Regions from separate parts of the Streptomyces sp. NPDC048659 genome, predicted to be linked through region 2. Evidence: riboswitches for the same ligand, from Rfam matches in the RefSeq annotation. Region 2 holds a riboswitch; each other region holds the start of a gene.

Region 1 (7,747 bases), on a different contig from region 2:
TCGAGCTGCGCGAGGACCTTGGCCTGGGTGGAGGTCAGGCCGTGGTGGGCGGCGGCGGTGGCGAAGTCCCGCCACTGGGCCGTGCCGATGGCGGCGAGGAGCTCCAGGAGCTGGAGCTTGCTGGGGGTCTCGGGGGCCGTCGCGCTCATGCTTCGAGCGTACTCAAGATCCTTCTCATTATCAATTGTTTACTTGACCCCCTTAACTATCGAGCCCTACCGTCATCGCCGGACGAAAACTACTTGATGACATCAATCATCGATGTCACGAAGCGATGAGCCAGGGAGCAGTCCCCCACATGACCACCACCACCGCACCGACCTCCCCCGGCGCGGCCGAGGGCACCAGACGCGAGGGCGTCATCGTCTTCGCGCTGAGCCTGGCCGCCATGGTCGTGTCGATGATGCAGACCCTGCCGGTCCCGATCCTCGGCCTCATCCGCTCCGACCTCGGCGTCTCCACCGCCGAGGTGAGCTGGGTGACCACGGCCACGCTGCTCTCCGCCGCGGTCTTCACCCCGCTGCTCGGGCGCTTCGGCGACCAGCACGGCAAGAAGCCGACGCTGGTGGCCGTGCTGGGCGTGATGGTCGCCGGCTCCATCGTCGCCGCGCTCGCGACCTCGCTCCCGCTGCTGATCCTGGGCCGGGTGCTCCAGGGGGCGGCGACGGCGATCTTCCCGCTCGCGCTCTCGGTGCTGCGCGAGGAGGTCCGCCCGCAGAAGCTCCCGGGCGCGATGTCCCTGGTCAGCGGCACCCTGGCGTTCGGCAGCGGGCTCGCCCTCGTCGCCACGGGCCTGCTGACCTCGGGCCCGGACGCCGACTACCGCAGCGCCTTCTGGATGGCGACCGGCTTCGCCGCGCTCGCGCTGCTCGCCGTCCTCTTCCTCGTCCCCGCCACCCGGCACAAGACCGGCGGCCGCACCGACTTCCTCGGCGCGCTGACGCTCGGCGCCACCCTGCTGCTCCTGCTGCTGCCCGTCTCGCAGGGGCACGAGTGGGGCTGGACCTCGGGCCGGACGCTGGGCTCCTTCGCGGGCGCGGCGGTCATGACGGGAGTCTGGGTCCTGGTCGAGCTGAAGGTCCGCGAGCCCCTGGTGGACATGCGGATGTTCGTCCACCGGCCGGTGCTGATGGCCAACCTGGCCGGCGTCCTCGTCGGCTTCGGCATGTTCGCGAACTTCCTCGGCGTCTCCTACCTCGTGCAGATGCCCCAGGCGCTGACGGGCTACGGCTTCGACGCGTCGATCCTGCGCGCCTCGGTGCAGTTCCTGCTGCCCGGCGCGATCGTCTCGCTGCTGGCCTCCCCCGTCGGCGGGCAGCTCGTCCGGCACCGGGGGCCGCGGACGGCGCTGGTGCTGGCCGCCGCGCTGGGCGCCGCGGGCTTCGGCTGGCTCGCCCTGGACCACGGCCACACCGCCTCGGTGATCGGCGCCGGAGTGGTCGTCGGCGCGGCCGTGAGCTTCGGGTACGCCGCGATGCCGGCCGTCATCATGGCGAGCGTCCCGCACCACCAGAGCGGCATCGCCAACGGCATCAACTCCATCTCGCGCTCCACCGGCAGCGCGATCGGCAGCGCCGTCGTCACCACGATCCTCGCCTCGCAGACGGTGGCGCACCTGCCGGCCGGCGTCCCGCCGCTGCCCGCCGAGTCCGGCTTCACGCTCACGTTCTGGATCGGGGCGGCGGCCTTCGCCCTCGTCGCCGTGATCGCCCGCTTCGGCCTGCGCGCCGCCCGGGACACCGGCGACGCGGCGGCACCCGCGCCCGCCGCCGGGCGCGCCCCGGCGACCGCAGGCGCCTGAACCGCGCCGCCCGAGGGCCCGCCCGTCGTATCCTCGGCGCGGCGGGCCCTCGGCGGTCCCGGCACAGCACGGCAAGGCGCGGCGCGACAGGGCACGGCAAGGGCACGGCACGGAAGAGGTCGGACACGGTGGCGGACAGCGGCAGGGCCGGGACGGCGGCCAAGGCGACCGGATCGACCGGATCAGGCCCGCTCGGCGCGCAGGCGCGCGAGGCGGTCCTCCAGCGCATCGTCGACCGGCGGTACGCGCAGGGCGCCCGCCTCGTCGAGCGGGAGGTCGCCGAGGAGCTCGGCATGTCCCGCGTACCCGTCCGCGAGGCCCTGCGCGCCCTCGTGGCCGAAGGGCTCCTCGAACTGCTCCCGCACAGCGGCGTACGCGTCCGGCGGCTGGAACGCGCAGACGTGGAGCACTTGTACGAGGTGTGGGAGCCGCTTGCCGTCCAGGCGTCGCGGCTCGCGGCCGGGGTCGCCGCGGCGAGCGACCCGGCGGGCCTGACGGCGCTGGAGGCGACGCTGCACCAGGCGGAGTCGGCGGCGGCCGAGCCCGAGGGCGCGCGCGAGGTCGCCGCGCACACGGCCTTCCACGAGGGGATCGTCGCCATGGCGGGCAACCCCCTGCTCGGCCGCGTGATGGAGCAGTTGAGCTGGCAGCTGCGGCTGCTGTTCGGCCTGCGCGAGGAGCCCGCGCACATGCGGGCCCAGCACGCGGAGATGTTCCGGCACATCGCGGCCGGGGACGCGGAGGCGGCGGGCGCCGCCACCCTCCTGCACGTACGGGACAGCAGGGCGGTCGCGCTGCGGTCCCTCTTCGGCGACAGCTGAAGGTATTTGTATACCAAGACTGGCGCCAAGCCCACCCTCTGCACCCCGATCACCAGACGATGCAGGGATTTCTCGCTCACCCTTGTTCGGCGCGCGCCGCTTGGTATACAAAAATCGGAAGCCGTTGGTCCCCTGCCCAGGAGTCCCCATGCAGCCGTCGTCCCCCGCCTCCGCTCCCACGCCCGCGCTGTCCCGCCGCACGATGCTCGCCGGTGCCGGGGCCGCCGCCCTGGCCGGCACCACGGCCGCCGTCGGCGCCGGAGCCACCCCCGCCGCCGCGGCTCCCGCGCCCGCCGGTGCCGCGGGGCACCGGGACCGTACGGTCGTCTTCCGCGACGTGCGGCCCTACGGCGCGGCGAAGGCGGTCGACCTGGTCGTCGTCGACGGGCGGGTGTCGGCCGGGCCCGCGCCGCGCGGAGCCAAGGTCGTGGACGGCGGCGGCCGGATCGCCCTGCCGTCGCTCGTGGACGCGCACATCCACCCGGACAAGACGACCTGGGGCGGCTCCTGGGTCTCCCGGCGGCCCGCCGACGGCATCGCCGACTACGTCGCCCAGGACGTGGAGCTGTTCCGCGCCCAGCGGCGGCCGGTCGCCGAGCGCGCGTACGGCCTGATGTCCCACGCCGTGGCGCGCGGCACCCGGGCGATGCGCGCCCACGCCGACGTGGCCCCGGCCTACGGCCTGGCCGGGGTCGAGGGGCTGGCCGAGGCGCGGAAGCGGCTGCGGCACGCGCTGGACGTGCAGATCGTGGCGTTCCCGCAGCACGGCGTCGTACGGACCCCGGGAACGGCGGCGCTCCTGGAGAAGGCGGCCCGGGCCGGGCTCGTGGACATGATCGGCGGCATCGACCCGATCGGCTTCGACAACGCCCTGGACGAACAGCTCGACCTCGTCTTCGGCATCGCCGACCGCCACGGCGTCGGCGTGGACATCCACCTGCACGACCAGGGCGAGCGGGGCATCCGGGCCATGCGTGGCATCATCGAGCGCACCCGCGCGCTCTCCCTCGCGGGCAAGGTCACGGTCAGCCACGTGTTCTGCCTGCCCGCCCTGTCCGACCGCGAGCTCGGCGCGATCGCGGCCGACCTGGGCGCCCAGGACATCGCCCTCACCACCGTCGCCCCGTCCGACTCGCTGGTGCTGCCGATCGCGCGGCTGCGCGAGCACGGCGTACGGGTCGGGCTCGGCTCCGACGGGGTCCGCGACTCCTGGAGCCCGTTCGGCAACGCGGACATGATGCACCGCGCGCACCTGCTGGGCTGGGTGACCGACGTCCGCCTCGACGAGGAGCTGGCGGACTGCTACGGCGTGGCCGCCGACGGCGGCGCCGACGTCATGGGCCTGCCCCACGCCGACCTGCGGCCCGGTTCGCCGGCCGACTTCGTCCTCGTACGGGGCGAGTGCCTGCCGCAGGTCGTGGTGGACATGCCGCGCCGGGACCTCGTCGTGCACGGCGGCGTCGTGGTGGCCCGCGACGGGGAGTTCCTGGCCTGACGGGGAGTCCCCCCCTCACGGCCTTCCCGTCAGCGCCTCACCGTCACGGCCTCCCCCTTACGGCCTCCCCCTTACGGCTTCCCCCCTTACGGCCTCCCCGTCAGGGCGTCGTAGCGGACCCCCGTCAGCTCCTCCGACGCGGTCCACAGGCGTTCGCCGGAGGCGTCGTCCAGCGTCCAGCGGGCCCGCCAGGACCGGACGGGCGCGCCGCGCCAGCCCAGCCTCGGGCCGATGAAGGCGTCGGGGCGCACACCGGGGGCGGTGGCCGCGTACAGGGTGGGCAGGGCGCCGGTGGCGGCGGGCTGCGCGATGACCCGGTTGCCCAGCTCCATCAGCCGCTCGGCGGCCTTGCGGCCTTCCTGGCGGGGCCCGGCGGTCTGGAGGTTGGTGGCGGCGTAGCCGGGGTGGGCGGCGGCGGCCACGACGCCGGACCCGGCGGCGTCGAGGCGGCGGGCCAGCTCGTGAATGAAGAGGAGGTTCGCCGTCTTGGAGCGCCCGTACGCGATCCAGCGGCGGTAGCCGCGTTCCGCGTTGAGGTCGTCGTGGTCCAGGTCCGCCAGGGCGTGGAAGCCGCTGGAGAGGCTGACGACCCGGGCGTCGGGGGTGCGCAGCAGCAGGGGCATGAGGAGCCCGGTGAGCGCGAAGTGGCCGAGGTGGTTCACCCCGAACTGGGTCTCGAAGCCGTCGGTGGTGCGGCCCTGCGGGAGGGCCATCACCCCGGCGTTGTTGATCAGCAGGTCGAGCCGGTCGGAGCGCTCCGCGAAGGCGGCCGCGAAGGCCCGTACGGAGGCGAGGTCGCCCAGGTCGAGCCGGGCGAACTCCGCCTCCGCGTGCGGGACTTCGGTGCGCAGCCGGTCGCGGGCCGCTTCGCCCCGGGCACTGCTGCGGCAGGCGAGCACGACGTGCGCGCCGGCGCGGGCCAGTTCGCGGGCGGTGACGTAGCCGATGCCGCTGTTGGCCCCGGTGACCACCGCGGTGCGGCCCCGCTGGTCGGGGATGTTCCTCGCGTTCCAGCCCGTCATACGAGCGCTCCTTCCGGCCGTGACGCCCCCATGATGCCCCGGCCGCCGCGAGGAGGGGGGGTCAGTAGGCGCCGAAGACGTTGTCGATCGAGCCGTAGCGGTCGGCGGCGTAGTTGCAGGCGGCGGTGATGTTGGCGACCGGGTCGTAGAGGTCGTAGGCGGTGCCGGGGACGTGGTAAGCCTGGAAGGTGGGCTCGATCACCTGGAGCAGGCCCTTGGAGGGGGTGCCGGCGGCGGCGTTGGAGTCCCAGTCGTTCAGGGCGAGCGGGTTGCCCGAGGACTCGCGCATGATGTTGCGGTAGATGCCGTCGTAGCTGCCCGGGATGCCGTTGCGGCCCATGATGTCGAGGGCCTCCCGGATCCAGCCGTCCAGGTCGTCCGTGTACGAGACGGCCGAGGTCGCCGCCGATGTCGCCGCCGCCGCCGAGGAGACCGACGTGGCGGACCGGGCGGACGGCGCCGCGGGGGTCTTCGCCGCCGCCTGGACCACCTCGGTGGAGACCGCGGGCGCGACCGCCGGGCGAGCGGTGGCCGCGGCTCCGCCGCCGGTGGCAGCGGTCGCGGCGCCGAGGGAGAGGCGCAGGCCGGGGTGGATGAGGCCGGGGTCGGCGCCGACGGCGGCGCGGTTGTCGCGGTAGAGCTGCTTCCAGCCGCCGCTCAGCTGGTGCTGGCGGGCGATCTTCGAGAGCGAGTCCCCCGCGACGACCGAGTAGGTGGCCTTCCCGCCCTGCTGAACCGTTGCGATCTTTCCGATCGCGACGACCTGTGCGGCCTGCGTGGTCTGCGTGGTCTGGACGGCCTGCACGGCCGGCGCCGTCCGGGCCGTCTGGGCTATCTGGGCTGTCTGGGCTGCCTGGGCCGTCAGCGCCGCCTGCGGGGTCGCGGCGGCGGCTCCGGTCGCCGCGGCGAGCGGCAGGACGAGTGCGGCGCCGCCGGTGATGCCGACGACGGCCAGGCCGCGGGCGAGCGGGGTGTTCTTGGGGCGGCGGTGCTTCCCGGGTCCACGCATGGCGAGAGTCCTCTCCTTCGCCTGCGAGGTGAGCTGTCGGGTTCGGGCAGGAGCTGCCCGGCCGCACGGCTGCGCGGCTTCACCCCGAGCCGCCCCGGACACGGGGCGGCGGCGAACCTTGGGTCCCCCGCTCCTGCCGTTCTCGGGTGGGTGAGTGTGGTGCCCGGGCGGCGGCAGGATTCGGCGTTCCACCCGGATGACGGGTGACCGTAGGCGAATCCGAAGAGCCGGAACAAGGGCCTGATTCGCAAAAGCAAGCAGATCTTTTAGGAGGCCGGACCGGGGTGATCACGGCCCGGTGATCCAACTCGCCAACTCTTCTCCGGGCGCCCGCCCCTGACACCGCGCCAGGGCGCGAGGAATTCGGCCCGCCGTGACTCAGATCACCGAGGAATACTTAAACGGATATGTCCGGATCCATTTAGTTTGGGGTGGTGAGGCGGGCGGCTTTGGTCCGCACGACGAGCGCGGGCGGACCACACGACTGGCGGTCCGCTTCCGCGGCGGGATGATGGAGAAGCCGGCTGCGGGGCGGAGGAGGGACACGGTCTGGATGAGCGCGGCGGACTTCCCTGCCGGCCCGGACCCGGCGGACGGCGATCTCGCCCCGGAGCCGGGCGGCCCGTTCGACGTGCTCGGCGTCGCCGCCGTCCTCCTCGACGAGGACGGCCGGATCGTCCTGTGGGGCCCCCGGGCGGAAGAGCTCTTCGGCCATCCCACGGCCGAGGCCCTGGGTCGCGACGCCGTCGCGCTGCTGGTGGCGGAGCGGCACCGGGAGCCGGTGCGGTCCCTGATCGCGCGCGTGGCCTCGGGCGGCGGGCCCCGGGCCGGGGTCTTCCCCGTACGGCACAGGGACGGGCGCACGGTCCCGGTCGAGTTCCGCGCCACGCGCCTCCAGGACGAGCGGGGCAGGCCGTACGTCCTCGGGCTCGCCGCGGACCGGGCCGCCGCCCGCCGGGCGGAGCGGGACCTGTCGCTGTCCTCGCTGCTGGTCGGCCACTCCCCCATCGGGCTCGCCGTGGTCGATCACGGCCTCCGTTTCGTCCTGGTCAATCCGGCGCTGGAGCGCATCGACGGCCGGCCCGCCGCCGCGCACCTGGGCCGGACCGTCACGGAGGCGGTCGACTCGCCGGACGCCGAGGCGCTGGCGGCGGCGCTCGGCGAGGTCCTGCGGACGGGCGAGCCCGTCCGCTCCCTCACCGTGCGGGGCGTGCGCGGGCCCGGTGGCGAGGAGCGGGTGTGGTCGGTCTCGCTCTACCGGCTGGAGACGCCGGAGCGCCGGGTCATGGGCGCAGCCGCCTCGGTCAGCGACATCACCGAGCAGCACGCCGCGGCCAGGACCGCGGCCCGGGCCCGGCGCCGCCTCGCGGTCATCGCGGACGCCTCGGAGCGGGTGGGCACCACCCTCGACCTGGACCTGACCGCGCACGAGCTGGCGGACCTCGTGGTGCCCGAGTTCGCCGACATCGCGGCCGTGGACGTCCTGGAGGACATCCTCACCCAGCCCGGACCCGCCCGGACCTCGGGCCCGGCCGTGTTCCGGGCCCTCGCGGTCACGGCCGCGTACCCCACCCCGGCGCAGGAGGCCGCCGACCCGGT
Region 2 (7,747 bases):
CGGCCGGCGCCATCCGCGACTCCGTGTACCGCATGGCGGCCGGCGGGTCGTCGTTGCCGAGGGAGCCGAAGTTGCCGTGGCCGTCGACCAGCGGGAGGCGCATGGAGAAGGGCTGCGCCATGCGCACCATCGCGTCGTAGATCGACGCGTCGCCGTGCGGGTGCAGCTTGCCCATGACCTCGCCGACGACACGGGCGCACTTGACGAATCCGCGCTCGGGACGCAGACCCATCTCGCTCATCTGGTAGACGATGCGGCGCTGCACGGGCTTCATGCCGTCGCGGGCGTCGGGCAGCGCGCGCGAGTAGATCACCGAGTACGCGTACTCGAGGAAGGAGCCCTGCATCTCGTCGACGACGTCGATGTCGAGGATTCGCTCCTCGAACGCGTCGTCCGGCGGCGGTGTCTTCGTGCTGCGGCGGGCCATCGCGGCTGCGGCTCCTTCACCAACAAGGTTGATCTGACGCGGACCATTGTGGACCGTCCCGCTGACAACCGGCACCGCGACCCGTGCCTGACGGCCCTCGGGGTCACCGTCGCGCCCCTCCGCGACCCGGAAGAGGGACGTCGGCGGGGGACGGGAACTTCGCCAGGTGTCGGCGCGCTTGCATACAGTGGCAGGACTTCACATCGCGATCGAAGGGACGTACATGCCCATGGGTCACACGGCCACGGCCGAGGCCGGCTCCGGCGGCCTGACAGCGACCGAGCACCGGCTGGCCAACGGCCTGCGCGTGGTGCTCTCGGAGGACCACCTGACCCCGGTCGCCGCGGTCTGCCTCTGGTACGACGTCGGCTCGCGTCACGAGGTCGCGGGCCGCACCGGCCTCGCCCACCTCTTCGAGCACCTGATGTTCCAGGGCTCGAAGCAGGTCCACGGCAACGGCCACTTCGAGCTGGTGCAGGGCGCCGGCGGCTCCCTCAACGGCACCACCAGTTTCGAGCGCACCAACTACTTCGAGACCATGCCGGCCCACCAGCTGGAGCTCGCGCTCTGGCTGGAGGCCGACCGCATGGGCTCGCTGCTGGCCGCCCTCGACGACGAGTCGATGGAGAACCAGCGCGACGTCGTCAAGAACGAGCGCCGCCAGCGCTACGACAACGTGCCGTACGGCACCGCCTTCGAGCGCCTCACCGCCCTCGCCTACCCCGAGGGCCACCCGTACCACCACACGCCCATCGGCTCCATGGCCGACCTGGACGCGGCCACCCTGGAGGACGCGCGGAACTTCTTCCGCACGTACTACGCGCCGAACAACGCGGTCCTCTCGGTCGTCGGCGACATCGACCCGGAGCAGACGCTCGCCTGGGTCGAGAAGTACTTCGGCTCGATCCCCGGCCACGACGGCAAGCCCGCGCCGCGCTCCGGCGAGCTCCCCGAGGTCATCGGCGAGCAGCTGCGCGAGGTCCTCGAGGAGGAGGTCCCGGCCCGCGCGCTGATGGCCGCCTACCGGCTGCCGCACGACGGCACCCGCGCGTGCGACGCCGCCGACCTGGCGCTGACGATCCTCGGCGGCGGCGAGTCCTCCCGCCTGCACAACCGGCTGGTCCGCCGCGACCGCACCGCCGTCGCCGCCGGCTTCGGCCTGCTGCGGCTGGCCGGCGCGCCCTCGCTCGGCTGGCTGGACGTGAAGGCGTCCGGCGGCGTCGAGGTGCCCCAGATCGAGTCGGCCGTCGACGACGAGCTGGCCCGCTTCGCCGCCGAGGGCCCGACACCCGAGGAGATGGAGCGCGCGCAGGCCCAGTTGGAGCGCGAGTGGCTGGACCGGCTGGGCACGGTCGCCGGCCGCGCCGACGAACTGTGCCGGTACGCGGTGCTGTTCGGTGACCCCCAGCTCGCCCTGACCGCGGTGCACCGGGTCCTCGACATCAGCGCCGAGGAGGTGCAGGAGGTCGCCAAGGCCACGCTGCGCCCGGACAACCGCGCGGCGCTGGTCTACGAGCCGGTGGGCGCCGACGGCGACAGCGAGAGCGACGAGGAAGAGGGAGCGGACCAGTGACCGACACGGCCGCGTCTTTGACGAACATGACGTTCCACCCCCAGCCCCAGCCGGGCCAGGCCAAGCCCTGGGCCTTCCCGGCCCCGGAGCGCGGCGCCCTGGACAACGGGCTGACGGTGCTGCGGTGCCACCGCCCCGGCCAGCAGGTGGTGGCCGTCGAGATCTCCCTCGACGCCCCCCTGGACGCCGAGCCCGAGGGCCTGGACGGCGTGGCCACGATCATGGCCCGCGCCCTGTCCGAGGGCACCGACCAGCACACCGCCGAGGAGTTCGCCGCCGAGCTGGAGCGCTGCGGCGCCACCCTGGACGCGGCGGCCGACCACCCGGGCGTACGGGTCTCCCTGGAGGTCCCGGTCTCCCGGCTGCCCAAGGCGCTCGGCCTGCTCTCGGAGGCGCTGATCTCCCCGGCGTTCCTGGAGACCGAGATCGAGCGGCTGGTGAACAACCGGCTCGACGAGATCCCGCACGAGTCGGCCAACCCGGCCCGCCGCGCGGCCAAGCAGCTCTCCAAGGAGCTGTTCCCGGCCTCCGCGCGCGTGTCCCGGCCGCGCCAGGGCACCGAGGAGACCGTCGCGGCGATCGACGCCACCGCCGTCCGCGCCTTCTTCGACGCGCATGTGCGGCCCGCCACGGCCACCGCCGTCATCGTCGGCGACCTCACGGACGTGGACGTCGACAAGGTGCTCGCGGAGACGCTGGGCGCCTGGACGGGCGACGCCGGCACCCGGCGCCCCATGCCGGCCGTCACGGCCGACGACACCGGCCGGGTCGTCATCGTGGACCGCCCCGGCGCCGTCCAGACGCAGCTGCTCCTCGGCCGCGTCGGCCCCGACCGCCACGACCGCGTGTGGCCGGCCCAGGTGCTCGGCACGTACTGCCTCGGCGGCACCCTCACCTCGCGCCTGGACCGCGTCCTGCGCGAGGAGAAGGGCTACACGTACGGCGTGCGCGCCTTCGGCCAGGTGCTGCGCTCCGACGACGCGGGGCACGGGGTCTCGCTGCTCGCCATCAGCGGCTCGGTGGACACCCCCAACACGGGCCCGGCACTTGACGACCTGTGGAAGGTGCTGCGCACCCTCGCCGCCGAGGGCCTGACGGACGCCGAGCGCGACGTGGCCGTGCAGAACCTGGTGGGGGTGGCCCCGCTCAAGTACGAGACGGCCGCCTCCGTCGCGGGCACCCTCGCCGACCAGGTCGAGCAGCACCTCGCGGACGACTACCAGGCGCAGTTGTACGCGCGGCTGGCCGAGACCGGCACGGTGGAGGCGACCGCGGCCGTGGTCAACGCCTTCCCGGTGGACCGGCTCGTGACCGTGCTCGTCGGCGACGCGGCGCAGATCGAGGAGCCGGTGCGCGCCCTGGGCATCGGCGAAGTGACGGTCGTGACCGGCTGATTGAGCCGCTGTCACGCGGACGAGGAGACCCCGACGACCTGGTTCGTCGGGGTTCTCCTTTTTGTCCGTATTGTCGTGCGTGTGATCTTCTGCCCTGTGGCATGTCTTACAAAAGAGCGTGTCTGTTTGGCGATTGACCGAAGATCGGCCTAGCGTCGATCCGGCTGTCCGGCCGTTGTACGACGCCGCATTCGCGGCAACGGACAGTCATCGCCGAGTCCCCGTAAGGCGCGAGCCTGGGGAGCCGGGGACCCATCGCAGTCCCTGGGGTGAATCGGACGCCTTCGCTCGGTGAGCGGAGGGGCCCGTAGGAGACCTTCCTGCTCCGAACCCGTCAGCTAACCCGGTAGGCGAGAGGGAAGGAAAGGATCAGCCACTACATGGCGTTCACCCGTGCCACCGGGAAGCATCGTGGTCCGAGCCGCATGGCGCGCCGCTCCGTGGGCATCGCCGGTGTGGCGACCCTCGCGACGACCGGCGTCATCGGCACCCTGGCCTCCCCGGTGTTCGCCGCCGACGCGGAGCCCGCCTCTCCGGAGGACACCGGCCTCACCCAGGTGATCACCGCCGAGTCCATCGCCGAGCGCGTCGACGCCCAGGCCGATGCCCAGGAGAAGGAGGCCGTCGAGGCCGCCGCCCGGGTCAAGGCCGCCGCCGAGGCCAAGCGCAAGGCCGAGGCCCGCGCCAAGGAGGCCCGCGCGGCCGAGGCCCGCGCCGCCCGCGAGGCCGAGCGCAAGCGCCTGAACTCCTTCCAGCTCCCCGTCGCCGGCACGTACGTGAGCACCGGCTACAAGACCGGCGGCTCGCTCTGGTCCTCCGGCAGCCACTCCGGCATCGACTTCCACGCCGCCTATGGCAGCAAGGTCGTCTCCGTCGGCTCCGGCACCGTCGTCGAGGCCGGCTGGGGCGGCGCGTACGGCAACAACATCGTCATCCGGATGAACGACGGCACGTTCACCCAGTACGGCCACCTCGCCTCCATCGGCGTCGCCGTCGGCCAGACGGTCACCCCCGGCGACCAGATCGGCGTCTCCGGGTCCTCCGGCAACTCGACCGGCCCGCACCTCCACTTCGAGGCCCGTACGAGCGCCGAGTACGGATCGGACGTCAACCCGGTCTCCTACCTGCGTGCCCGCGGGGTCCACGTCTGACGTGTGCGTTCTGTGAAGAAGTCCCGGCTCGAACGAGCCGGGGCTTCTTTTTTGTTTCCGTATTATCGGGTGGCATCGGAAATTCCGGCGTCCTGCAATAGAGTCGCAGGGGCGGATCGAAGAGGCTCGAAGCGGATCGAATAGCGGATCACATACGGAGGTCGGACATGCGTGTTCCCGCGCGCTCGGTATGCACGGCGATCCGGGACGACATCGTCTCCGGCGTCTTCGCGCGAGGTGCCCGCCTGACGGAGGAGCAGCTCGCGCGCCGCTACGGGGTCTCCCGCGTCCCGGTCCGCGAGGCGCTGCGCACGCTGGAGTCCGAGGGCTTCGTGGTCACCCGGCGGCACGCGGGCGCGCATGTCGCCGAGCCCACCGACCAGGAGGCGGCGGACCTGCTCGACGTACGGACCCTGCTGGAGCCGCTGGGAGCCGCCAGGGCCGCCCAGCGCCGCTCGGACGCGCACCTCAAGGTGCTGCGCGGGCTGGTCAGGCTGGGGCAGGAGCGGGCCAGGCGCGGCCAGGGGGAGGACCTGCGCGCGCTCGGCTCCTGGTTCCACGAGACGCTCGCCCAGGCGTCCGGCAGCCCGCCGCTCACCGCGCTCCTCACCCAGCTGCGCCACAAGATCGCCTGGATGTACGCGGTCGAGCCGGCCACCCGGCCCGTGGAGGCGTGGGCCGAGCACGGGGCGATCGTCGACGCCGTCGCGCGCGGGGACGCGGAAAGGGCCCGCGCGCTGACCGCGCTGCACGTGGAGCGCGCCCTTCCGCTGCACCGGCCGCGGCGGCCGGAGCGCCCCCGTGTGAGGGTTTCGCAACACGTCGTCAACACGGCGGGGCCGCGGAATTAACGCGGGCGCCGTATACAAGGGGGAGTGGATTTCCGGCGGTCGCTCTAATTCGTGCCGCCGAATAGGGTGACTTGCGTAATGCCTGCGGAATGCCCGTGGGAAAATACTCCAGGGAAGCGGAAAGGACCGTACCGGCCGGAATTCCGGCGAGTACGGCCCTTGGTGATCCGTCGTCGGGGAGGAGACGGATCAGACGGTCTCGGGAAGCTCCTCGAGACCCTCGGCGACCAGCTTCGCGAGGCGGTCGAGCGCGGCCTCGGCGCCTTCGGCGTCCGAAGCGAGCACGATCTCCTCGCCGCCCTGGGCACCCAGGCCGAGCACCGCGAGCATGGACGCGGCGTTGACCGGGTTGCCGTCAGCCTTGGCGATCGTCACGGGGACGCCGGCGGCCGTGGCGGCACGGACGAAGATGGAGGCGGGGCGGGCGTGCAGGCCCTCGGCCCAGCCGACGTTGACGCGGCGCTCAGCCATGGTGGTTGCCCTTCAACTTTCAGCGGTTGTCTAGACCAGTCTCTCACGGGAGGCGAGATGCTCGTGCCGACCTTCGGCCCGATGTCGGCGGCCTTTAGGCCCTCCCTACCTTGCACGGCGGGCACCCACCGCGCGACCGGTGCCGCTGTCGGACCCCGGTCGTAGTCTTGCCCCATGCAGAGCGCGTCGGAACAGTCCGAACAGCCGGAGCACGCGTACCCCGACCACTGGGAAGCCGACGTGGTCCTCCGTGACGGCGGCACCGCGCGCATCCGCCCGATCACCGCCGACGACGCCGAGCGGCTGGTCAGCTTCTACGAGCAGGTCTCGGACGAATCGAAGTACTACCGCTTCTTCGCGCCCTACCCCCGGCTCTCCGCCAAGGACGTGCACCGCTTCACCCACCACGACTTCGTGGACCGCGTGGGACTCGCCGCCACGGTCGGCGGGGACTTCATCGCCACCGTGCGCTACGACCGGATCAACCCCCTGGGGCGCCCCGCCTCCGCCCCCGCCGACGAGGCCGAGGTCGCCTTCCTCGTCCAGGACGCCCACCAGGGGCGGGGCGTCGCCTCCGCGCTCCTCGAACACATCGCGGCGGTCGCGCGGGAGCGGGGCATCCGCCGGTTCGTCGCCGAGGTGCTGCCCGCGAACACCAAGATGATCAAGGTGTTCACGGACGCCGGCTACACCCAGAAGCGCAGCTTCGAGGACGGCTCCGTCCGCCTCCACCTCGACCTGGAGCCCACCGACCGCTCGCTCGCCGTCCAGCGCGCCCGCGAGCAGCGCGCCGAGGCCCGCTCCGTGCAGCGGCTCCTCACCCCCGGCTCCGTCGCCGTCATCGGCGTGGGCCGCACCCCCGGAGGGGTCGGCAGGGCCGTGCTGCGCAACCTCCTGGACGCCGGTTACACCGGCCGGGTCCACGCCGTGAACAGCGCCCTGGGGGACGGGCCGCACGAGTTGGAGGGCGTCCCCGCCTTCCGGGGCGTCGCCGACATCGGCGAGGACGTCGACCTCGCCGTCGTGGCCGTGCCCGCGGAGCGCGTCCCCGAGGTCGTCGCCGCCTGCGGGGAGCACGGCGTGCGGGGCCTGGTCGTGCTCTCGGCCGGCTACGCGGAGAGCGGGCCCGAGGGCCGCGAGCGCCAGCGCGCGCTGGTGCGGCAGGCCCGCTCGTACGGGATGCGGATCATCGGGCCCAACGCCTTCGGGATCATCAATACGGCCGAGTCCGTCCGGCTGAACGCCTCGCTGGCCCCCCAGATGCCGGCCGCCGGGCGCGTCGGGCTGTTCACCCAGTCCGGCGCCATCGGCATCGCCCTGCTCGCCGGACTGCACCGGCGCGGCGCCGGGCTCTCCTCCTTCATCTCCGCCGGGAACCGGGCGGACGTCTCCGGCAACGACCTCCTCCAGCACTGGTACGACGACCCCGCGACCGACGTCGTCCTCCTCTACCTGGAGTCGATCGGAAACCCCCGGAAGTTCACCCGGCTCGCCCGCCGCACCGCCGCCGTCAAGCCGGTCGTCGTCGTCAAGGGCGCCCGGCACAGCGGCAGCGCCCCGCCCGGCCACCGGGTCCCCGTCACCCGCATCCCGCACGCCACGGTCTCCGCCCTGCTGCGGCAGGCCGGCGTCATCCGCGTGGACACCGTCACCGAGCTCGTCGACGCGGGCCTCCTCCTCGCGGACCAGCCCCTCCCGGCCGGCCCCCGCGTCGCCATCCTCGGCAACTCCGAGTCGCTGGGGCTGCTCACCTACGACGCCTGCCTCACCGAGGGCCTGCGCCCGCTGCGCCCCCTCGACCTGACCACCGGGGCCACCCCCGCCGACTTCCGCACCGCGCTCGCCGCCGCCCTCGCGGACGACGCCTGCGACGCCGTGGT
Region 3 (7,747 bases), on a different contig from region 2:
GGGCCGGCTGGGCCCGGGTCAGGACGCGGACCTGGAGTGGGACGCGCAGCGGCTGCGGCTCTACCGGTACGGCCGGGATCATCTGCTGGCGCAGGGCTACGAGCAGGTGTCGATGCGCATGTTCCGGCGCGCGGACGCGCCCGCCCTCGGCCCCGAGGACCACGCCTGCCAGACGGACGGCATGATCGGCCTGGGCTGCGGCGCCCGCTCGTACACCTCGCGGCTGCACTACTCCTTCGACTACGCGGTGGGCACCCGCGAGATCCGCTCGATCATCGACGCGTACACGGAGGCGCCGGACTTCTCGCGCGCCGAGGTGGGCCGCCGCACCGACCCGGACGAGGCCCGCCGCCGCCATCTGCTCCAGTCGCTGCTCCAGGCCCGGGGCATGGAGACCGCCGACTACGCGGCCCGCTTCGGCGGCGCGCCCGAGGCCGACTTCCCGGCCGAGCTGGCCCGCTTCGAGGCCCGGGGCTGGCTGGACGCGGACGCCCCGGCCGGGCTGCTCCGGCTCTCCCCCGAGGGCCTGGCGTACTCGGACGGGCTGGGCCCCGAGCTGTTCTCCCCGGCGGTGCGGGCGGCGATGGCCGCGTACGAGGCGAAGTAGCGGAGCCCGGAATGGATCTGACCCTGCTCTACCGGGGCCCGCTGGCCTCCTGCGACTACGACTGCCCGTACTGCCCCTTCGCCAAGCGCCGGGACAGCCGCGAGGCGCTGACGGCGGACCGGGCGGCGCTGGAGCGCTTCACCGGCTGGGCGGCGGAGCGGACGGAGGACCGGCTGCGGATCCTGTTCACGCCCTGGGGCGAGGGCCTGACGCGGTCGTGGTACCGGCGGGCGCTGGTCGGGCTGTCCCGGCTGCCGCACGTGGAGCGGGTCGCGATCCAGACCAATCTGAGCTGCCGCACGGAGTGGCTGGCCGAGGCCGACCCGGACACGGTGGCCCTGTGGTGCACCTACCACCCGGGCCAGACCCCGTACGAGCGGTTCCTCGGCAAGTGCCGGGCGCTCGCCGAGCGGGGGATCCGGTTCAGCGTCGGGATCGTCGGCCTGCCGGAGCACCTGGGCGCCGCGCGGCGGCTGCGGGCCGAGCTGCCGCCCGAGGTCTATCTGTGGGTGAACGCGGCGGACGGCCACACCTACACCGACGAGGAGGCCGGGGACTGGACGGTCCTCGACCCCCTCTTCCCTTACAGCAGGCGGCCGCACCGGTCGGCCGGGCTGCCCTGCCGCACCGGCGAGTCGGTCGTCTCGGTCGACGGCGACGGGACGGTGCGGCGCTGCCACTTCGTCAAGGCCGAGCTGGGCAACCTGTACGACGGCTCGTACCGGGCCGCGCTGCGCCCCCGCCCCTGCCCGCTCGGCGTCTGCGACTGCCACATCGGCTACGTCCACCTGGAGACGCTGCCGCTGTACGACGTGTTCGCCGGCGGGGTCCTGGAGCGGATCCCGGCCGGCCCGCCCTGGGCGCGGATCCCGGCCGGCCCGCCGGGGGTGCCTACAGGGGCATGAGGTCGGGGCGCTTGGCCTCGACGTGGTCGCCGGAGCTCTCGCCGCGCAGCCTGCGCCCGATCCACGGGACCAGGTACTCCTTGGCCCAGTGGATGTCGTCCTTGCGGACCTCCAGGGTGCCGCGCGGCGGCTGCGGCGGCCACGCCTGGTCCGGGTCGGCCGGCACCGGCAGGCCGAGGACCTGGGCGGCGCGCAGCGCGACCCGGGTGTGCCCCTCCGCCGACAGGTGGAGCCGGTCGTCGTCCCAGGCGCGCCGGTCCTGGACCGACCGCAGCGACCACAGGTCGAGCACCGGGCAGTCGTAGCGGTCCGCGATGGCCCGCACGTGCGCGGTGTAGGTGGCGATCTTCCCGCGCAGGTGCTTGAGGACCGGCACGTCGCGGGTGTCGAAGCCGGTCGTCACCATCACGGTGCCGACGGCGGAGGTCAGGTCCGCGACGGCGCGCTCGAAGCGCTCGGCGACGTCGTCGGGGTCGGTGCCGGGGCGGATGATGTCGTTGCCGCCGGCGCAGAAGGTCACCAGGTCGGGGGCGAGTTCCTTCGCCCTCGGGACCTGCTCCGCGACGATCTGGTCCAGAAGGCGCCCCCGCACCGCCAGGTTGGCGTAGCGGAAGGCGTCGTTCTCCGGCAGCTGGTCCGCGAGCAGGACCGCGAACCGGTCCGCCCAGCCGACGTACGTCCCGTCGGGGCCGGGGTCGCCGACGCCCTCCGTGAAGCTGTCACCGATCGCCGCGTACGACCCGAATGCGTTCTTGTCTGGTGTTCTCGAATCGTCTGCCACGGGAGCACATCTTTCCTTCACCGATGTGACCTACGCGACCGTAAGGAGGGGTTGACGGCGGGTGACATATGCCACCGATAAAGATTCTCCCAAGTCGGAATAGCCCGGAGGCCCGGCACGTGGGTGCCGGGCCTCCGGGTGGAATCCGTGGTGCGGGGCGGGTCAGACGCCGACGCCGTGCCGGCGCAGGACGGCCAGCGGGTCGATGTCGGAGCCGTACTCCGGCCCGGTGCGGATCTCGAAGTGCAGGTGCGGGCCGGTGACGTTGCCGGTCGCGCCGGAGAGGCCGATCTGCTGGCCGCCGCTGACGGTCTGGCCGGCGGAGACGGACAGCGAGGAGAGGTGGCCGTACTGGGAGAAGGTGCCGTCGGCGTGCTGGATGACGACCTGGTTGCCGTAGGCGCCGCCCCAGCCGGCGGAGTAGACGGTGCCGGGGCCGACCGCGCGGACGGTGGTGCCGGTGGAGGCGATGAAGTCGACACCGGTGTGGTAGCCGGAGGACCACATGGAGCCGGAGGCGCGGTACGGGGTGGAGACGCCGCCGCCCGCGATGGGGGTGACCCAGCCGGAGGAGGAGGTCTGGCCCGTCCCGGACGACGAAGAGGAAGACGACGAGGACGAGGACGACGACGAGGCGGCCGACGTGGCGGGGCGCTCGGTGCCGCGCGTGGCGCGGGTGTCCTCGCCGCCGCTCTTCGTGGTGCGCTCGGGGGCCGCCTTCGGCGCGGGCGCCGCCTTGGCGGTGGTCTTCGCGGGGTTCTTGGCGCCGAGGGTGAGCTTCATGCCGGGGAGGATCAGCGAGGGGTCCTCGCCGACGACCTGGCTGTTGTCGCGGTAGAGCTTCTGCCAGCCGCCGGCCAGCCGGTGCTCGGCGGCGATCTTCGACAGGTAGTCGCCGCGGACGACGGTGTACGCCTTCGGCGCGGCCGCGGCGGGCGCGGCGGCCGGGGCCTGGGCGGGGGTCTTGGCGGCGACGGCGACGGCGACGGCCTGCGGGGCCTTCGCGGCCGGGGCGGCCTGCTCGGCGGCGTGGGCGCCGGTCGCTCCGATCAGCGGCAGGGCGACGACGGCGCCGCCGGTGCCGGCGGCGACGAACCCGCGGGTGATCGGATTGGCCTTGGGACGGCGGTGCTTACCCTTCGCGGGCATGGCGGATTCCTCTCCGTCGCCTGCGAGGTGAGCTGTCGGGTTCGGACTGGAGCTGTCCGGCCGCGCTGTCGCGTGGCTTCACCCCGAGCCGTCCTTGAGGGGCCGGCGTACTACCTGGGTCCCCCGCTCCTGCCTGGTACGGGTGATGGGGATTCCGGTCGGCGGCAGGATTGGGCGGTCCGTCCGGATTGAGCGCGACGCTAGACGAGGCGGCGGGGCCCTAACAAGCCGCGCTTTTCAGGAATGTGCGTACGGACAGCTTTTACGGCCGGAATCGCGGTCACCCTCCGTGGATGACGGTCCCTCGATTTCCCTTTCCACAAGGGAATTCGGAAAGGTTGCCCCGCCACGGTCCGTCACGTGTATGACGCTGCTCACGCACCGGAGACCATCTCCCCCGCTATCAGGGCGCGTTATGCCTTAAGTCCTAATTCGGACAGATCGCGCATTCCCGTCAGAGGGGGTGCGGTCCGGGTCTCTCACCTGGATGATTGCCTCAGGAACCGATCTCACGACCAGGAGCTTCCGTGACCCACGCGACGACCGAGCCCGAGCTGACCGGCGTACGTAACTTCCGCGACCTCGGCGGGCTGCCGACGGTGGACGGCCGGAGCGTGCGCGCCGGGCGCCTCTTCCGCAGCGGTCACCTGGCGCACGCCACGGCGGAGGACGCGGAGTTCCTCGCCGCCCTCGGGCTGCACACCGTCTTCGACTTCCGCAACGAGGCCGACCGGCGGATGGAGGGCGCGGACGTCGAGCTGCCGGGCGTGCGGAACGTGAACATACCGCTCAACGACCCGGCCGACGGCAAGGAGTTCTGGAAGCTGGTGCAGACCGGCGACCTGACGCAGCTCGCCGGGATCCTGGGCGACGGCAAGGCGGCGGCCCGGATGTCCGAGTCGTACCAGAAGATGATCGTGGAGCGGACGGCGGAGCACAGCCGGATCCTGCACGACATGGCCGAGGAGAGCGTCCCGGCCCTGATGCACTGTGCCGCCGGCAAGGACCGGGCCGGGCTGTCGATCGCGATCACGCTGCTCGCCCTGGGCGTGGAGCGCGAGGCGATCGAGGCGGACTACGTGAAGTCGAACGAGCCGCACCGCCGCTACAAGGTGCGGCGCGAGTCCGAGGCCGCGGACGCGATGTCCCCGGAGGTGATGGAGCTGCTGAGCCCCCTCTTCGACGCGCGCGTCGAGTACCTGCGGGCCGCCTTCGCGACCATCGAGGAGACCTGGGGCTCGGTGGAGAACTACCTGTCCGAGGGGCTGCGGCTGGCCCCGGAGACCCGGGACCGGCTGCGCGAGCGGCTGCTCGCCGAGGCGTAGCCCCCGCTCGCCCGCCCCTCGCCTACTGCTTGCCGCCCATCGCGAACAGCAGGTAGAGGAAGCCGGCGAAGAGGTGACCGGCGATGAGGTAGGCGAACAGGCGGAGCACCAGCCCCTTGGGGAACTTGCCGTTGCCCCGCTCCTCGCCGGTGTCCGGTACGGAGTGCGCAGGAAGCTCGGACATGTCGGTCCTTTCCACGGTCGGGTACACGCTCGGATACGGGGGGGTCAGCGGCGGTGCGGGGTGCCGTCGCCGAGGCACAGCTCGGCGACGGGACTCTGCATCAGGGTGTGGACGAAGAGCAGCTCGGCCCCGGCGCGGGTGGCGGCGCCGATCCGGTGCGGGACGAGCGAGTCGAAGTGCGCGCTGTCCCCGGGATCGAGGACGTGCACGGCGTCGCCGAGCGCGAGGCGCACCCGGCCCTCCAGGACGTGGATCCACTCCTCGCCGGGGTGGACCCGCACGATGTCGGCCCGGGTGGCGTAGGGCACGTGGACCCGCAGGCACTGGAGGGCGCGCCCGGCGCCGCCGGCCTGGCGGTAGACCCAGCCGTCGGCCTCGACCGGGTCGGAGCGTCCGGCGCGGACGACGGGGTCGTGTCCGGGCGGGGTCTCCCCCAGCAGCTCCGAGACCGTCGTACCGTAGATACGGGACAGGGCGAGCAGCATCGGCAGCGAGGGCTGCCGGTTCCCCGTCTCCAGGCGGGACAGGTGGGCGGGCGAGAGCCCGGCCCGCTGGGCCGCGGCCTCCAGGGTGAGCCCCCGGCGGCGGCGCAGGGCCCGCAGCTGCGGGGCGACGTCCGGCAGGAGGTCGGGGGCGGCGAGGTCCGGGGAGGCTTCCCCGGGGACGTGGTCCATGCGTCCATTGCGCCAGCTTCGTGCCTCTGAGGCAAGTTTCTTGCCCCAGAGGCAAAAACCGTCCGGGCCCTCCCCGGCCCCGTTCCGGTCAGCGCTGGGCGACCGCCTGCTTGACCAGCGTCTTCCCGAAGTCCCACAGCAGCCCGCCGCCGCCGTGGGCGTCGTCCATGACCGCCGTGAAGGCGGTCACGAACCGGTCCACGTCGGCCTCGTCGATCACCAGCGGCGGAATCAGCTTGATCACCTCCAGGTGGTCCCCGGAGACCTGGGTGAGGATCCGGTGGCGCTGGAGCAGCGGGACCACGACCATCTGGGCGAAGAGTCCCTTGCGGGCCGCCTGGAGCATGGTCCAGCGGCTGCGCAGGCCCAGCGAGGAGGGCCGGCCGAACTCGATGCCGATCATCAGCCCGCGGCCCCGGATCTCCTTCAGCAGCTCGTAGCGCGGGACCAGCTCGCGCAGCCGGGAGGCGAGCAGGTCGCCGGTCCGCCGCACGTGGGCGACGGTGCCCTCGCTCTCCATGACCGAGAGGACGGCGAGCCCGGCGGCCATGGCCTGCGCGTTGGAGCCGAAGCTGGCCGAGTGGACCAGCACCCGGTCCATGGACGAGTAGACCTTCTTGAAGATCCAGTCCTTGCCGAGGGTGGCGCCGACCGGCACGTAGCCGCCGGAGAGCGCCTTGGCGACGCAGACCAGGTCCGGCTCGACACCCTCCTCGTGCTGGTAGGCGTAGAAGTCGCCGGTCCGGCCGAGGCCGGTCTGCACCTCGTCGGCGATCAGCAGCGCGCCGTGCCGGTGCAGCAGCTCCTGGGCGGCCCGCAGGAAGCCCGGCGGGGCCTCGTGCACGCCCTTGCCCTGAATCGGCTCCACCACGAAGGCGGCCACGTCGCCCTTGCGGAGCTCGCGCTCCAGGGCGTCGAGGTCGCCGAGCGCGATCGGCGTGTCGGGCAGCAGCGGGGCGAAGCCGTCCCGGAAGCCGTCCTCGCCGTTGACCGAGAGCGAGCCGGTGGTCAGCCCGTGGAAGGCGTGGGCGCAGTAGACGACCCTGGGCCGCCCGGTGGCGAAGCGGGCGAACTTGAGCGCGGTCTCCACCGCCTCGGTGCCGCTGTTGCCGAAGAAGACCCGGTCCAGATGCGGGCTGTGGGCCAGCAGCCGCTCGGCGAGCAGCCCGGGCAGCGGCGGGCAGTCGAAGCGGGTGAGGTCGGCGAGCCCGGCGTCGAGGACGTCGTGCAGCGCCCGGCGGACGACCGGGTGGTGCCGGCCCAGGCCCATGACGCCGAAGCCGGCGAGCATGTCCAGGTGGTCGGCACCGTCCGCGTCCCAGAAGTGCGCCCCCTCGGCCCGCTCGTACACCTTGTCGAAGCCGATGGTGTGGAGCATCCGCGGGAGCTGGTGGTTGAGGTGGCGGGCGTGCAGCTCGTACCGCTCGCCGCCGCGCTCGGCGAGCAGCGCCCGCAGATCGAAGCCGCCCGCACCGCCGGTCCCGCCCGCACCACCGGCCCCACCGGCCCCGCCCGGGCCTGCCGCCTCTGCCGTCACGACCGGCTCACCCGTTCCCGTTGACGGTCTCGCGGACCGCGCGCAGGGACTCCTTGAGCGAGCCCATGGTGGCGAGGACGGCGGTGGGTTCGTAGCCGCAGTGCGCCATGCAGTTGGCGCAGCGGGGGTCCTTTCCGCGCCCGTACGCATCCCAGTCGGTCTCTTCGATGAGCTGCCGGTACGTGGGGACGTAGCCGTCGCTCATCAGATAGCAGGGGCGCTGCCACCCGAAGAGGGAGTAGTTCGGGATCGCCCAGGCCGTGCAGGGGAAATCGGCCTTGCCCTCCAGGAAATCCAGGAAGAGCGGCGAGTGGTTGAGCCGCCAGCGGCGCCGGTTTCCGCCTGCGAACGCCTTCTTGAAGAGCTCCCTGGTCTGCTCGACCCCGAGGAAATGCTCCTGGTCGGGCGCCTTCTCGTAGGCGTACGCGGGCGAGATCATCATTTCGTCGACCTGGAGGTCGTCGTTGAGGAAGTTCAGCACCTCGATGATCGTCTGGGGGGTGTCGGTGTTGAAGAAGGTCGAATTGGTGGTGACCCGGAAGCCGCGCCGCTTGGCCTCCTTGATCGCCGCCACCGCCTCGTCGA

What was found. A riboswitch is a leader RNA that binds a small molecule or an ion and turns the genes downstream of it on or off. The one in region 2 is predicted to bind cyclic di-AMP.
Positions count from the first base shown of each region.
Region 1: linked by a shared signal. The riboswitch ahead of AB0C99_RS29160 (LysM peptidoglycan-binding domain-containing protein) and the one ahead of AB0C99_RS25150 (M23 family metallopeptidase) in region 2 are both predicted to bind cyclic di-AMP.
Region 3: linked by a shared signal. The riboswitch ahead of AB0C99_RS14765 (LysM peptidoglycan-binding domain-containing M23 family metallopeptidase) and the one ahead of AB0C99_RS25150 (M23 family metallopeptidase) in region 2 are both predicted to bind cyclic di-AMP.

Region 1 covers NZ_JBEZHM010000047.1:24,877-32,623, reverse strand. The annotation lists gene AB0C99_RS29185 (MarR family transcriptional regulator) at 1-149, opposite strand, end outside; gene AB0C99_RS29180 (MFS transporter) at 299-1,801, shown strand; gene AB0C99_RS29175 (GntR family transcriptional regulator) at 1,930-2,622, shown strand; gene AB0C99_RS29170 (amidohydrolase family protein) at 2,771-4,117, shown strand; gene AB0C99_RS29165 (oxidoreductase) at 4,204-5,139, opposite strand; gene AB0C99_RS29160 (LysM peptidoglycan-binding domain-containing protein) at 5,201-6,148, opposite strand; cyclic di-AMP (ydaO/yuaA leader) riboswitch at 6,154-6,311, opposite strand; gene AB0C99_RS29155 (SpoIIE family protein phosphatase) at 6,702-7,747, shown strand, end outside.
Region 2 covers NZ_JBEZHM010000036.1:27,200-34,946, reverse strand. The annotation lists gene AB0C99_RS25165 (DNA topoisomerase IV subunit A) at 1-427, opposite strand, end outside; gene AB0C99_RS25160 (pitrilysin family protein) at 651-2,000, shown strand; gene AB0C99_RS25155 (pitrilysin family protein) at 2,027-3,394, shown strand; cyclic di-AMP (ydaO/yuaA leader) riboswitch at 3,596-3,762, shown strand; gene AB0C99_RS25150 (M23 family metallopeptidase) at 3,775-4,545, shown strand; gene AB0C99_RS25145 (GntR family transcriptional regulator) at 4,713-5,396, shown strand; gene AB0C99_RS25140 (HPr family phosphocarrier protein) at 5,586-5,867, opposite strand; gene AB0C99_RS25135 (GNAT family N-acetyltransferase) at 6,042-7,747, shown strand, end outside.
Region 3 covers NZ_JBEZHM010000016.1:3,195-10,941, forward strand. The annotation lists gene AB0C99_RS14750 (STM4012 family radical SAM protein) at 1-607, shown strand, start outside; gene AB0C99_RS14755 (STM4011 family radical SAM protein) at 619-1,512, shown strand; gene AB0C99_RS14760 (SGNH/GDSL hydrolase family protein) at 1,499-2,293, opposite strand; gene AB0C99_RS14765 (LysM peptidoglycan-binding domain-containing M23 family metallopeptidase) at 2,456-3,442, opposite strand; cyclic di-AMP (ydaO/yuaA leader) riboswitch at 3,447-3,597, opposite strand; gene AB0C99_RS14770 (tyrosine-protein phosphatase) at 3,970-4,767, shown strand; gene AB0C99_RS14775 (DUF6126 family protein) at 4,790-4,951, opposite strand; gene AB0C99_RS14780 (helix-turn-helix domain-containing protein) at 4,996-5,625, opposite strand; gene AB0C99_RS14785 (aspartate aminotransferase family protein) at 5,714-7,081, opposite strand; gene hpnH (adenosyl-hopene transferase HpnH) at 7,170-7,747, opposite strand, start outside.